Regions from separate parts of the Bacillus sp. JK74 genome, predicted to be linked through region 1. Evidence: riboswitches for the same ligand, from Rfam matches in the RefSeq annotation. Region 1 holds a riboswitch; each other region holds the start of a gene.
What was found. Region 1 has a riboswitch for S-adenosylmethionine ahead of ACWJJ5_RS04000 (5-methyltetrahydropteroyltriglutamate--homocysteine S-methyltransferase). Riboswitches for the same ligand answer to the same signal wherever they lie in the genome.
Positions count from the first base shown of each region.

Region 2: it holds a riboswitch for S-adenosylmethionine, as region 1 does, so the genes downstream of both, metN (methionine ABC transporter ATP-binding protein MetN) here and ACWJJ5_RS04000 (5-methyltetrahydropteroyltriglutamate--homocysteine S-methyltransferase) in region 1, are expected to answer to the same signal.
Region 3: it holds a riboswitch for S-adenosylmethionine, as region 1 does, so the genes downstream of both, ACWJJ5_RS06530 (phosphoadenylyl-sulfate reductase) here and ACWJJ5_RS04000 (5-methyltetrahydropteroyltriglutamate--homocysteine S-methyltransferase) in region 1, are expected to answer to the same signal.

Region 1 is NZ_JBSJQB010000001.1:790,468-793,736, forward strand. Features, by position in the region: gene ACWJJ5_RS03990 (hypothetical protein) at 339-506, shown strand; gene ACWJJ5_RS03995 (LURP-one-related/scramblase family protein) at 609-1,085, shown strand; SAM riboswitch class I at 1,170-1,256, shown strand; gene ACWJJ5_RS04000 (5-methyltetrahydropteroyltriglutamate--homocysteine S-methyltransferase) at 1,334-2,470, shown strand; gene ACWJJ5_RS04005 (methyltransferase domain-containing protein) at 2,504-3,269, opposite strand, start outside.
Region 2 is NZ_JBSJQB010000001.1:169,737-173,005, forward strand. Features, by position in the region: gene ACWJJ5_RS00885 (methionine ABC transporter permease) at 1-359, opposite strand, end outside; gene metN (methionine ABC transporter ATP-binding protein MetN) at 352-1,377, opposite strand; SAM riboswitch class I at 1,483-1,589, opposite strand; gene ACWJJ5_RS00895 (SCP2 sterol-binding domain-containing protein) at 1,700-2,050, opposite strand; gene ACWJJ5_RS00900 (thioredoxin family protein) at 2,147-2,467, opposite strand; gene ACWJJ5_RS00905 (toprim domain-containing protein) at 2,470-2,835, opposite strand; gene ACWJJ5_RS00910 (YusG family protein) at 2,905-3,141, opposite strand; gene gcvH (glycine cleavage system protein GcvH) at 3,196-3,269, opposite strand, start outside.
Region 3 is NZ_JBSJQB010000002.1:396,692-399,960, forward strand. Features, by position in the region: gene sat (sulfate adenylyltransferase) at 1-57, opposite strand, end outside; gene ACWJJ5_RS06525 (inorganic phosphate transporter) at 106-1,170, opposite strand; gene ACWJJ5_RS06530 (phosphoadenylyl-sulfate reductase) at 1,183-1,884, opposite strand; SAM riboswitch class I at 2,012-2,116, opposite strand; gene pyrE (orotate phosphoribosyltransferase) at 2,218-2,850, opposite strand; gene pyrF (orotidine-5'-phosphate decarboxylase) at 2,847-3,269, opposite strand, start outside.

The sequences.
Region 1 (3,269 bases):
AAAATAAAGAAAGCGCTGTCAACTCGCAGTCATCTGTTAGAAGCAGTTATTTTGCATATCATACGGTTTTTTAGGGTACTGAATAACACAAGGCAAACGAAAACACTTAAGTAGTTAATTAGACACTTACAAAAAATAGTGAAAAAGTTATATAAACGTTCATCATTCATCATCCGATACAATCTATAGAACCACAACAAGAGAAAAATTTCTTCAACCCATAGTCATTTTTACGGAAAATGACGTTATTTTTTAAAAAAGTGACAATTGTTTGAATACTTTTCGTTTGTTTTTTCGTACAATAATAATACCAAAACTTTTTTTGGGAGGTATGTAAAATGATGCTACTTATTTTCGCTGCTTTGACAGGGTATCTTGTTTTCTCTTTCAGTAAGGACAACCGCCGGAAAACGCCAAAGACAAGCCCGCTGGTGACAGCTGCCGACACGAATAACATCATTGATTTAAATGCGATCCGTCAAAAACGCCGGATGCCGCTATCATAAAAACGACAGCTGCCGCAAAATCGGCAGCCTTTTTTTATGCACCCGGCCGATATGAAACCTTCCGCCTCCTTTTTTCGTACAACATAAAAAAGGAGTTTTTTTATGTACCATTTTTACATCAAAGAGCGAATGTTTACGTTTAAGAATCGTTTTCAAGTGTTTCTTGAAAGCGGAAAAGAAGTCTACAATGTTGAAGGAAAGCTGTTTTCATTCGGTGATGAACTGAAGCTGACTGATTTGGACGGCCGCACGCTCGCCAGCGTCAATCAGAAACTGATGTCGCTCGTTCCCCGTTACGAGATTTCCGTCAGCGGCAAACCCGTCTGCCAAGTCATCAAGAAAGTCACGTTTTTCAAACCGAAATTTGAAATTTCCGGACTCGGCTGGGATCTTACCGGCGATGTGTGGGGCCGGAACTTTCAAGTGACAGACGGAAAATCAAACCGGATGACCGTCACCAAATCATGGATGAGCTGGGGCGATTCCTATCATTTGCAGATTGAAAAGGAAGAGGATATTGCTCTTTGTCTTGCGATCGCCATCGTGATAGATATGATTCTATTTGAGGGTGACAAATAAAAATATTTATCGAAATATATTGACAATATGAGAAAACATACTAAGATTAAGAGTATTACAGTTTATTCTGAAAAATAGCATATTTCCTTATCAAGAGAGGTGGAGGGACTGGCCCTATGATACCCGGCAACCGCTGTTCAGCAGAATGGTGCTAAATCCTGAAGATAAGGTTGAGATTTGCGGACGCAAGCTCTTCCCTATCCGAGGGAAGAGTTTTTTATATTTCATCAGGAAAGAAGGAATCGTTCATGTCACAGCAAAACACAGAACAACCATTGCATACTCTTCTAAGAAAAAACCCGCCGTTTCGCGCGGATCAGGTCGGAAGCCTGCTGCGGCCGGCGGCTGTGAAGCAAGCCCGCCTGCAAAGAGCGGCGGGTGAGATTTCGGCAGAACAGCTGCGCGAAATCGAAAACAGAGAAATCATCCGCAGCGTGGAAAAGCAGAAAGAAACCGGCCTCAATGTCGTGACTGACGGCGAATTCCGCCGTGCCTGGTGGCATTTTGATTTTCTCGAAAATTTAGACGGGGTTGAGGCATTTACGCCTGAAAGCGGCATTCAGTTTCACAACGTACAGACGAAAGCGCGCGGCATTAAAGTAACGGGAGATATTGATTTTTCTCAGCATCCGATGCTCGAAGATTATAAATTCCTGCACAGCATTGCCGGCGATGCTGTTCCGAAAATGACCATCCCAAGTCCGAATATGCTGTTTTTCCGCGGAAAATTGGAAAAAGCGGCCTACCAGAATGATTACAAACAATTTCAGCACGATGTGTCAAAAGCGTATAAAAAAGCGATTCAGGCTTTCTATGACGCCGGGTGCCGCTACCTTCAGCTTGATGACACCGCATGGGCCGTTTTCTTATCGGAAGCGGGGCTTCGTCAGATTGAAGATTTCGGCACAACGCCGGATGAGCTGCGCAAGCTGTTTGCCGCTTCCATTAATGACGCGATCAAGGACCGCCCTGACGATCTGAAGGTTACGATGCATATCTGCCGCGGCAACTTCCAATCCACATGGACGGCTGAAGGCGGCTATGATGCAGCGGCTGAAACGATTTTTGACGGGCTTGACCTTGACGGATTGTTCCTGGAATATGATGATTCCCGCTCCGGCGGCTTTGAACCGCTCCGCTATGTCAAACGCTCTGATCTTCAGCTTGTGCTTGGATTGATTACATCAAAACATGGCGAACTTGAAGACAAGGACGCGATTAAACGCCGGATTGAAGAAGCTTCACAATATGTCAGCCTGGATCAGCTTTGCCTCAGCCCGCAATGCGGATTCGCCTCCACTGAGGAAGGAAACCTGATCACAGAAGAACAGCAATGGGCGAAACTTCATCATGTCGTCAGCATTGCCGGTGAAGTCTGGAAATAAAAAAAAGACACGCGATCAGCGTGTCTTTTCTGTTTACAGAGGACCGGTTCCGATTAAAATATCGATATCTATCGTAATATCCGCCGCTTTTCGGCTGATAAACCGCCGGATGCTTTCATCAGTACATTTCCATGTTAAGGGCGTCATTTTCACAAGCCGCTCGAGGTCAGGCTGCAATAAGGTCTTCGTGTAACACAGCCGTTTGCGCTCAAAGGTTTGAAAGCCCGCTTGGAATCGTCCGGCCGCAGAATCGGCGGTGTCATTCCGCCGAGGACTGTCTCCGAAGAAGAATTCCCTTACTTCCTTCAAATAATCACGCCGCGGCACCGCTTTAATGACTGTGCCGCCCTTTCGTAAAAGCCTGCTGCATTCCTTGTAATTCCAAGGTGATAAAACAGACATCACGACATCAAAACAGCTGTCGGCAAACGGCGCATCCGCCACATCAGCGACGGCAAAAACAAAATGATCCCCGAAGGCCTTTGCGGCATGCAGCACACCTTCTTTCGAGAGATCAATGCCGATTCCCGTCACGGAAAAAGCGGGCTGAAGCCATTTGCATACGGCGGCTAAATGAGTGCCTTCTCCGCATCCCGCATCCAATATCGCCGCCGTTGTTTGCGGAGATTGAATGCGGCTGATGATGGCGGCGATCTCCTTTTGAACCGGCCCAAAAAATTCCCGGCTGTCAAAAAGAGCGCGTCTCGCTTCGAACAGCTGCCTGTCATAGCGGGTTTTGACCGATTTATTGAGGAAATTCACATATCCTTGCTTTGATATATCAAATGTATGCCCGTGT
Region 2 (3,269 bases), 620 kb from region 1:
ACTTCCCGGAGCGCAATTTCCGCAAGACGGGCGTAAAACGGCGCGGAGCCGATAATCAGCGCCGGCAATGCGGCATTCGGTCCTAAAATCGATCCGACCAAAATCTTAGTAAAGCCGAGAAGCAGAATAATTAAAATAAGAAACGGAATAGACCTGAAAATATTAACGACCGCCGCAATCACGGTGTTAATGATTTTATTTTCCCATAAGCTTCCCTTGCCCGTTAAAAAGAGCAGAAGACCGAGAATCGCTCCGATGATAAATGAAAAAACTAAAGCGATGACCGTCATATAAAGGGTCTCGTATGTGGCCGTCCACAGCTCGGTTATATCAACGTTCGGGAACCATTTTTCAAACATTTGTGATCACCTCTGCTTCTACCTGTTTGTCTTTGATGAACCGGATCACGTTTTCTACTTCTTTTTCCTGACCGTCAATATGAATGAATAAAGAACCGTAGGCTCCGTCCTTCGTCTGTGAAATTTTCCCCTGCAGAATATTGACGTCCACATCAAAGTTTCGGATCATTTCCGTAATGAGGGGCTGCTCGGCGGCCTGCCCGACAAATGAAAGCTGAATCGTTTTCCCTGTCGCTGTTTCCTGCAGAAAATGCTGGATGGTTTCTTTCGTCTCTTCCGGTTCTGTCACCTGCTGAACGAAACGCTTGGTCATCGGTTCGCGCGGGTTTCTGAAAACTTGGAGTACTTCGCCTTCTTCAACGACTTTCCCGTTTTCCATGACGGCGACTCTGTTGCAGATTTTTCGGATGACGTGCATTTCATGGGTAATGAGCACGATCGTCAGACCGAGTCTGTCATTTATATCGGATAAAAGATCCAAAATTGAATCGGTCGTCTGCGGATCGAGCGCTGATGTCGCTTCATCGCACAGAAGGACTTTCGGATTATTGGCGAGCGCCCGGGCGATGCCGACACGCTGCTTTTGACCGCCGCTCAGCTGCGACGGATAAGATTTTTCTTTCCCCTCTAATCCGACCAGTTTAATCAATTCATCAGCGCGGCGGACCCGTTCGCTTTTTTTCACGCCGGCGATTTCCAGCGGGAACATAATATTCTCCCGGACGGTGCGCGACCACAAAAGGTTAAAATGCTGGAAGATCATGCTGATTTCCTGGCGCGCTTTTCTCAGCCCGCGGCTGCTTACTTTATTTAATTCCGTCCCCGCGACTTCCACGGTTCCCGACGTCGGCTTTTCAAGGCCGTTCAGGAGACGGATTAAGGAACTTTTACCAGCTCCGCTATATCCTATAATTCCAAATATTTCGCCCTTTTTGATATCAAGAGTGACATCTTGGACAGCATTGACATCCCCATGCTTCGCTTTGTAAATTTTTGAAACATTTTGAAGATGGATCAAAGCAATCACCCGCCTTACACTATTCTAAGAAATCTTCCGGGTTTCTCCGCAAAAGAAAAGCCTTTCTGCAAAAATGAGCAGAAAGGCTTATTGAAAAAGGCCTTTCTCTCATCTTTCAAAGCAGACCGCTTCGAGTGAATTGGCACCATTTCAACATTGTTGATGGTTGCCGGGCTTCATAGGGCACTTCCCTCCACCTCTCTTGATAAGAGAAAACATATCGTATTTTCGTCCGGAAATTCTTACTGTAGAATAGCACGGCGAATGATAAAAAGTCAATAAAATAAATATTGGAAGCTATTGTCACATAGTAGATTGGCAGTTACGGCCGTTTACTGATCGCCTGAAAAAATCCGTTTGTCAGCCAGAGGATGGCCTCCAGCTTCAGCAGGGCTCTGAATGATCCTTTCACTTTGAGTTTTCCGCTTTGGATAAGCTTTTGCAAAGAGACATCACCATGCAGGAGATGGATGATTTCCGTCTGGTTTCCGTAAAAGGTCAAATTAGATTTTTCCTTTGAAGCCGACGTTTTTCTCATTTCTCCCTGTCCGTTAATTGAGACCGTTAAGGCTTCTGTTTCTCCTTGGAATGTAATCAGCAGCGTTGAGGCGTTTAATAGCGGTTTCAAAAACAGATGCTGTCCGTCATTCTCTGAAACTTCTATTTTCTCCACTCGTATAACCTCCCGTTTTAATGGCCATACATACACTTTCTCTTTTTAACGGACAGAACCCTTTATAAACCGCACGACATTTTCCTGTAAATATTGTCACATCGGGAACGTTTGCGATGTTTTTTGTTTAATCAGCTCATATAAATAGGAAACGGAGCGGAAGGCGTATCCTTTCTCAACAAGCTCTCCGCCTTTAAACAGCAAAAAGCACGGAACGCTTTCAATCTGATAGGCTTTGGCGAATGCGGGGGAATAATTCACGTTGTTTTTATAGAAGGCGGCGCCGGGCAGCATTTCTTCGACGACAGTAAGCATTTTGGACGCCAGCTGGCATGTGCCGCAAAACGGGGTGTACAAATACAGGAGATAAACGTCATCCTGAATCGATTCGAGTTCATTTTCTTGGAGTTCTTTCATGATTACCACCTCAGGTCGTTCTTTTTCAAAAATACAGTGTCAGCATCAAAGCCGGCTCTGATCAGCACAGATGCGAGATGATGGCCCGGGCACGACTCGACTTGCCTGTATGTTCTGTCTATATAAATATGGCGCGCTTCGGGAAGCTCCCGTTTCAGCTGTTTTCTTAGTTTTTCTCCGGAGTCATCTGCGTCCGTTAAAATATAGACGTCTCTGTCAAACAGGCGGTCCGCCAAATCTTCCAGTTCGGTTTGGCCGATCGTCCCGTTTGTACAGACGATTTCCGCGGGTTCGATGAGCACTTCCCTGACTTTGATTTTATCAGATTTTCCTTCTACGATAATGACCTTTTCATCTCCGTTGTACATAAGCGCGTCACCTGCCGATTGTTTTAGCGTCAGATTGAAAAAGAAGGCAGTGAAATTCACCGCCAACTGTTAACACCAGCCATTCTCATAATCGCAATCGACATATTTCGGATCGCTGCCGTTTATGACATCGGCTGTTTTATAAAATTTTTGATTTTCAAATGAAAAGCCCTGTTTGAGCTCGTACTGGTCCATGCCTGTCATCTCGCCGATGGCTTCATTTTCATGAAACAAGGAAAACCGGCCGTTTTGAAAGCGGCCCGTGACGTTCTCCGTCACATCGACCTTTTGTTTATCAAAAGCCATTTTAGACACCTCCCGTTACAGATAGAGTGTCCAAATGGCCCCTTTGCTATCCGATCAGTCTTCCTGTGTCATTTCGTCATATTGCTCAGAAGTCATGAGGTTTTCGATTTCTTCAGCATCAGCCGGTT
Region 3 (3,269 bases), on a different contig from region 1:
ATCATACTGCTCATTCACCCGATTAATTAATGTTCCTCCGTGCGGTGCTAAACTCATAATACATGATTCCTCCCAGTTAACAGATAAATAAACTCAGATTAATAGTTAAATGCCCCCGCCTTGTTCATGGACAGAGCGTTTCTCTTTTCGGATGGCTTTCATCAGACTGGCGGCTCCGCCAGCTGCCAAAAGCACGCTGGCCATCATAAAGATGGAATAGTAATCTCCTTTTAACAGCAGGGAGACAAGCAGATACGAAATCGACAGTGACAAAAACGGCGAAACGACCCAAACTTTGAGCATCGTTTTCACGACTTCTTTATGAAAAACGTTCGGCCCGTTTTTGGCCATTCCGATACCGATAATTGATGATGATGTGACTTGCGCCAATGGGACCGGCAGACCGAAGACGGAACTGATAATGACAAGCCCCGCGCCGGTTCCTGAAAGCAGTATGCCTTCTCCGGCTGAAAATCTCGTAATCTTTTTCCCGTTGGTTTCAAGCACTTTACGTCCTAAAAGCAGAGCGCCGAGAGCGACAAAGATGCCTCCGTACAGCGTTCCTTTTGACACGCTGAGTACGCCCGCAGCCACCAAAGGGCCCACCGCATTTGCGACATTGTTCATTCCGGCTGAAAAAGCTTCCCAAAACCCCGCAAAAAGCAGCACAATCCCTAAAATCTTCTGTTTCCGTTTCGAAATGACTCGAATATTCAGAGAACTGAATACCTTCGATACGAGAAAGGTGAAACAGAACGCGACGAACGGTACGAGCACCCAAAAAATCACGATGACCAAAAGATGCTGTAAAAACAATACTTTGTACGCGACGCCGACACCGACAATCGCCCCGACAGTGACCTCACTCGTCGACAGCGGAATGCCGAGCACATTCGCCGTGAATAACGATAGCGCCGCCGCTCCGATTATAATGCAGACAATGGTGAGCGTAATGGTTTGTTCGGGAATGATTCCGCCACTGATCGTCTTAACGACTTCACCGCCGCCGATAACCGCCCCTGACAGGACTCCGGCCGCGCAGATGATCAGCGCATATGTTTTCTTTTTAACGGCGCCGGACCCGTAAGCGACTCCCATTGATGCCGCGGCTCCGCTGGCTCCGATATTCATGGCAAAAAACAGGCAGAATAAAATAGCGGCTAATTCCATCGGGCAGCTCCTTTATTCATGCAGTCCGCATTCGGTTTTCGCCATGCCGTTCCATCTGCCGCTCCGCAAATCTTCCGCGGTAAACGCAGGTGAAGTGCACGGTTCACAGCCGATGCTCGGATACCCCTGATCATGGAGGATATTGTAATCCAGCTCATGCTTGGAAGTATATCTCCAGATGTCTTTCCATGTCCAATGGATCAGCGGGCATACTTTAATCGATTGAAACTTGTCGTCTTTATTCAGGAAATTCGTATTCGCCCGGCTCGGCCCTTGATCCCGGCGAAGGCCGGACAGCCATGCCGGATGCCCTGCGAGTGCTTCTCTTAACGGCAGAATTTTTCTGATGTAGCAGCACTGGTTCGGTTCTCTTTCCCACAGTTTATCTCCGTGAGCCTCGGCCTGTTCCTCAAGAGTAAGGCTGGGCTTTTTCAGGATAATGTTCAGCCCCGGGTAACGTTCTTTCACTTTTTCGATCGTTTCATATGTTTCTTTAAAGTGAAGACCCGTATCGAGAAACACGATTTCCGCGTCTTTCTTTACTTTAGAAATTAAATCGATCAGGACGATGCCCTCAATCCCGAAGCTGCACGCGTAAACAAGCTGGTCTCCGTAGTGGCCGTATGCCCATTTTAAAACGGACAGCGCGCCTTTATAGGAATCGTCTTCCGGAAATGTAATCGCCGGCTCTTCCCATGTGTCATACGTTAGCATTTTTTCTTTCCTCCTCCCGGAGACAATCAAACAGCTGTTGTTCTCTGCCGGTTGTCTTATCCCTCAATCTTTTTTTTATATAAAAAACTTTCAATCCAGCGGAATGAAAGACAGTGACCCGGTATAGCCCTTATCTTCAAAATGCTGTGCATTTTTCTGGATGCGGCACCTTGCAATACACGCAGGTTGCCGGGCGTCATCGGTCCAGTCCCTCAGCCGCTCTTGATAAGCTTTTTAGATTTGTACTAAATTTTAGCACAATTCTAACAGAAGTCAACCCGAGTTTTTTGATAGGAATAATAAAACAGGCCCTGAGGCCTGTTTTTATTGTCGTTATTTTTTAAACCAATCTTTTGACTCGGGATTCAGTTTCCATGATTTCAGTTTTTCAATGTCAGCTGAATGAATCGTTCCGTTTTCAAGCGCGACTTCAATCAGCGTGTCATAATCTGTTAACGAGTAATAAGGAAGACCCGCTTTTTTAAAGGCTTCTTTTGCTTTCGGCAGTCCGTATGTAAAAATGGAAATGACGCCGAGGACTTCCGCGCCCTCTCTTTGAAGGGCCGCCGCAGCTTCAAGCACGCTGCCTCCGGTAGAAATCAAGTCTTCAATCACGACTGTTTTTTGTCCTTTCTTAATGGCGCCTTCTATTTGATTTCCTTTGCCGTGCGCTTTCGGTTTGCTTCTGACGTAGCACATCGGCGCGCCTGTACGGTCTGCGAGAAGCGCAGCATGCGGAATGCCCGCCGTTGCAGTGCCCGCGATCATCTCCGCCTCGGGGAAATGCTCCTTCAGCAGTTTGCCGAGCCCGTCCGCCACATCATTTCTCACTTTTGGATACGACAATGTCAGACGGTTGTCACAATAGATCGGTGATAAAATGCCGCTCGCCCACGTAAACGGCTCATTCGGACGTAAAAAGACAGCTTCAATGTGTAATAGATGTTTTGCGATAGCCTGTTTCATCGGCGAACGCCCTCCCATTCCAGTTTAATTGCTTCATATGCTTTAACGGGGTTTTCCGCTTTTGTAATTGAGCGGCCCACGACGATGGCTGACGAACCGTTTTCTTTCGCAAATGACGGAGTCGCCGTCCGGACTTGATCGTCAGCTGCGTCACTGGCCGTGCGGATGCCCGGCGTGACTGTCAGAAATGAAGGCCGGACCGCTTCATAAATGGCTTTTGTTTCATGGACCGAACATACCACTCCGTCCAGCCCGCACTCTTCCGCCATTTTGCCGTAGTGCACAACCGTTTCTAACAGCGGCTTTTGCAGCAGAAGCTCTTCCTTCGCCACCTGCTCTGAAGTGCTGGTCAGCTGAGTCACCGCGATTAAAGACGGGCGTTTTCTGCCTGCCGGCGTGCCTTCTTCAAGCCCCTCAAG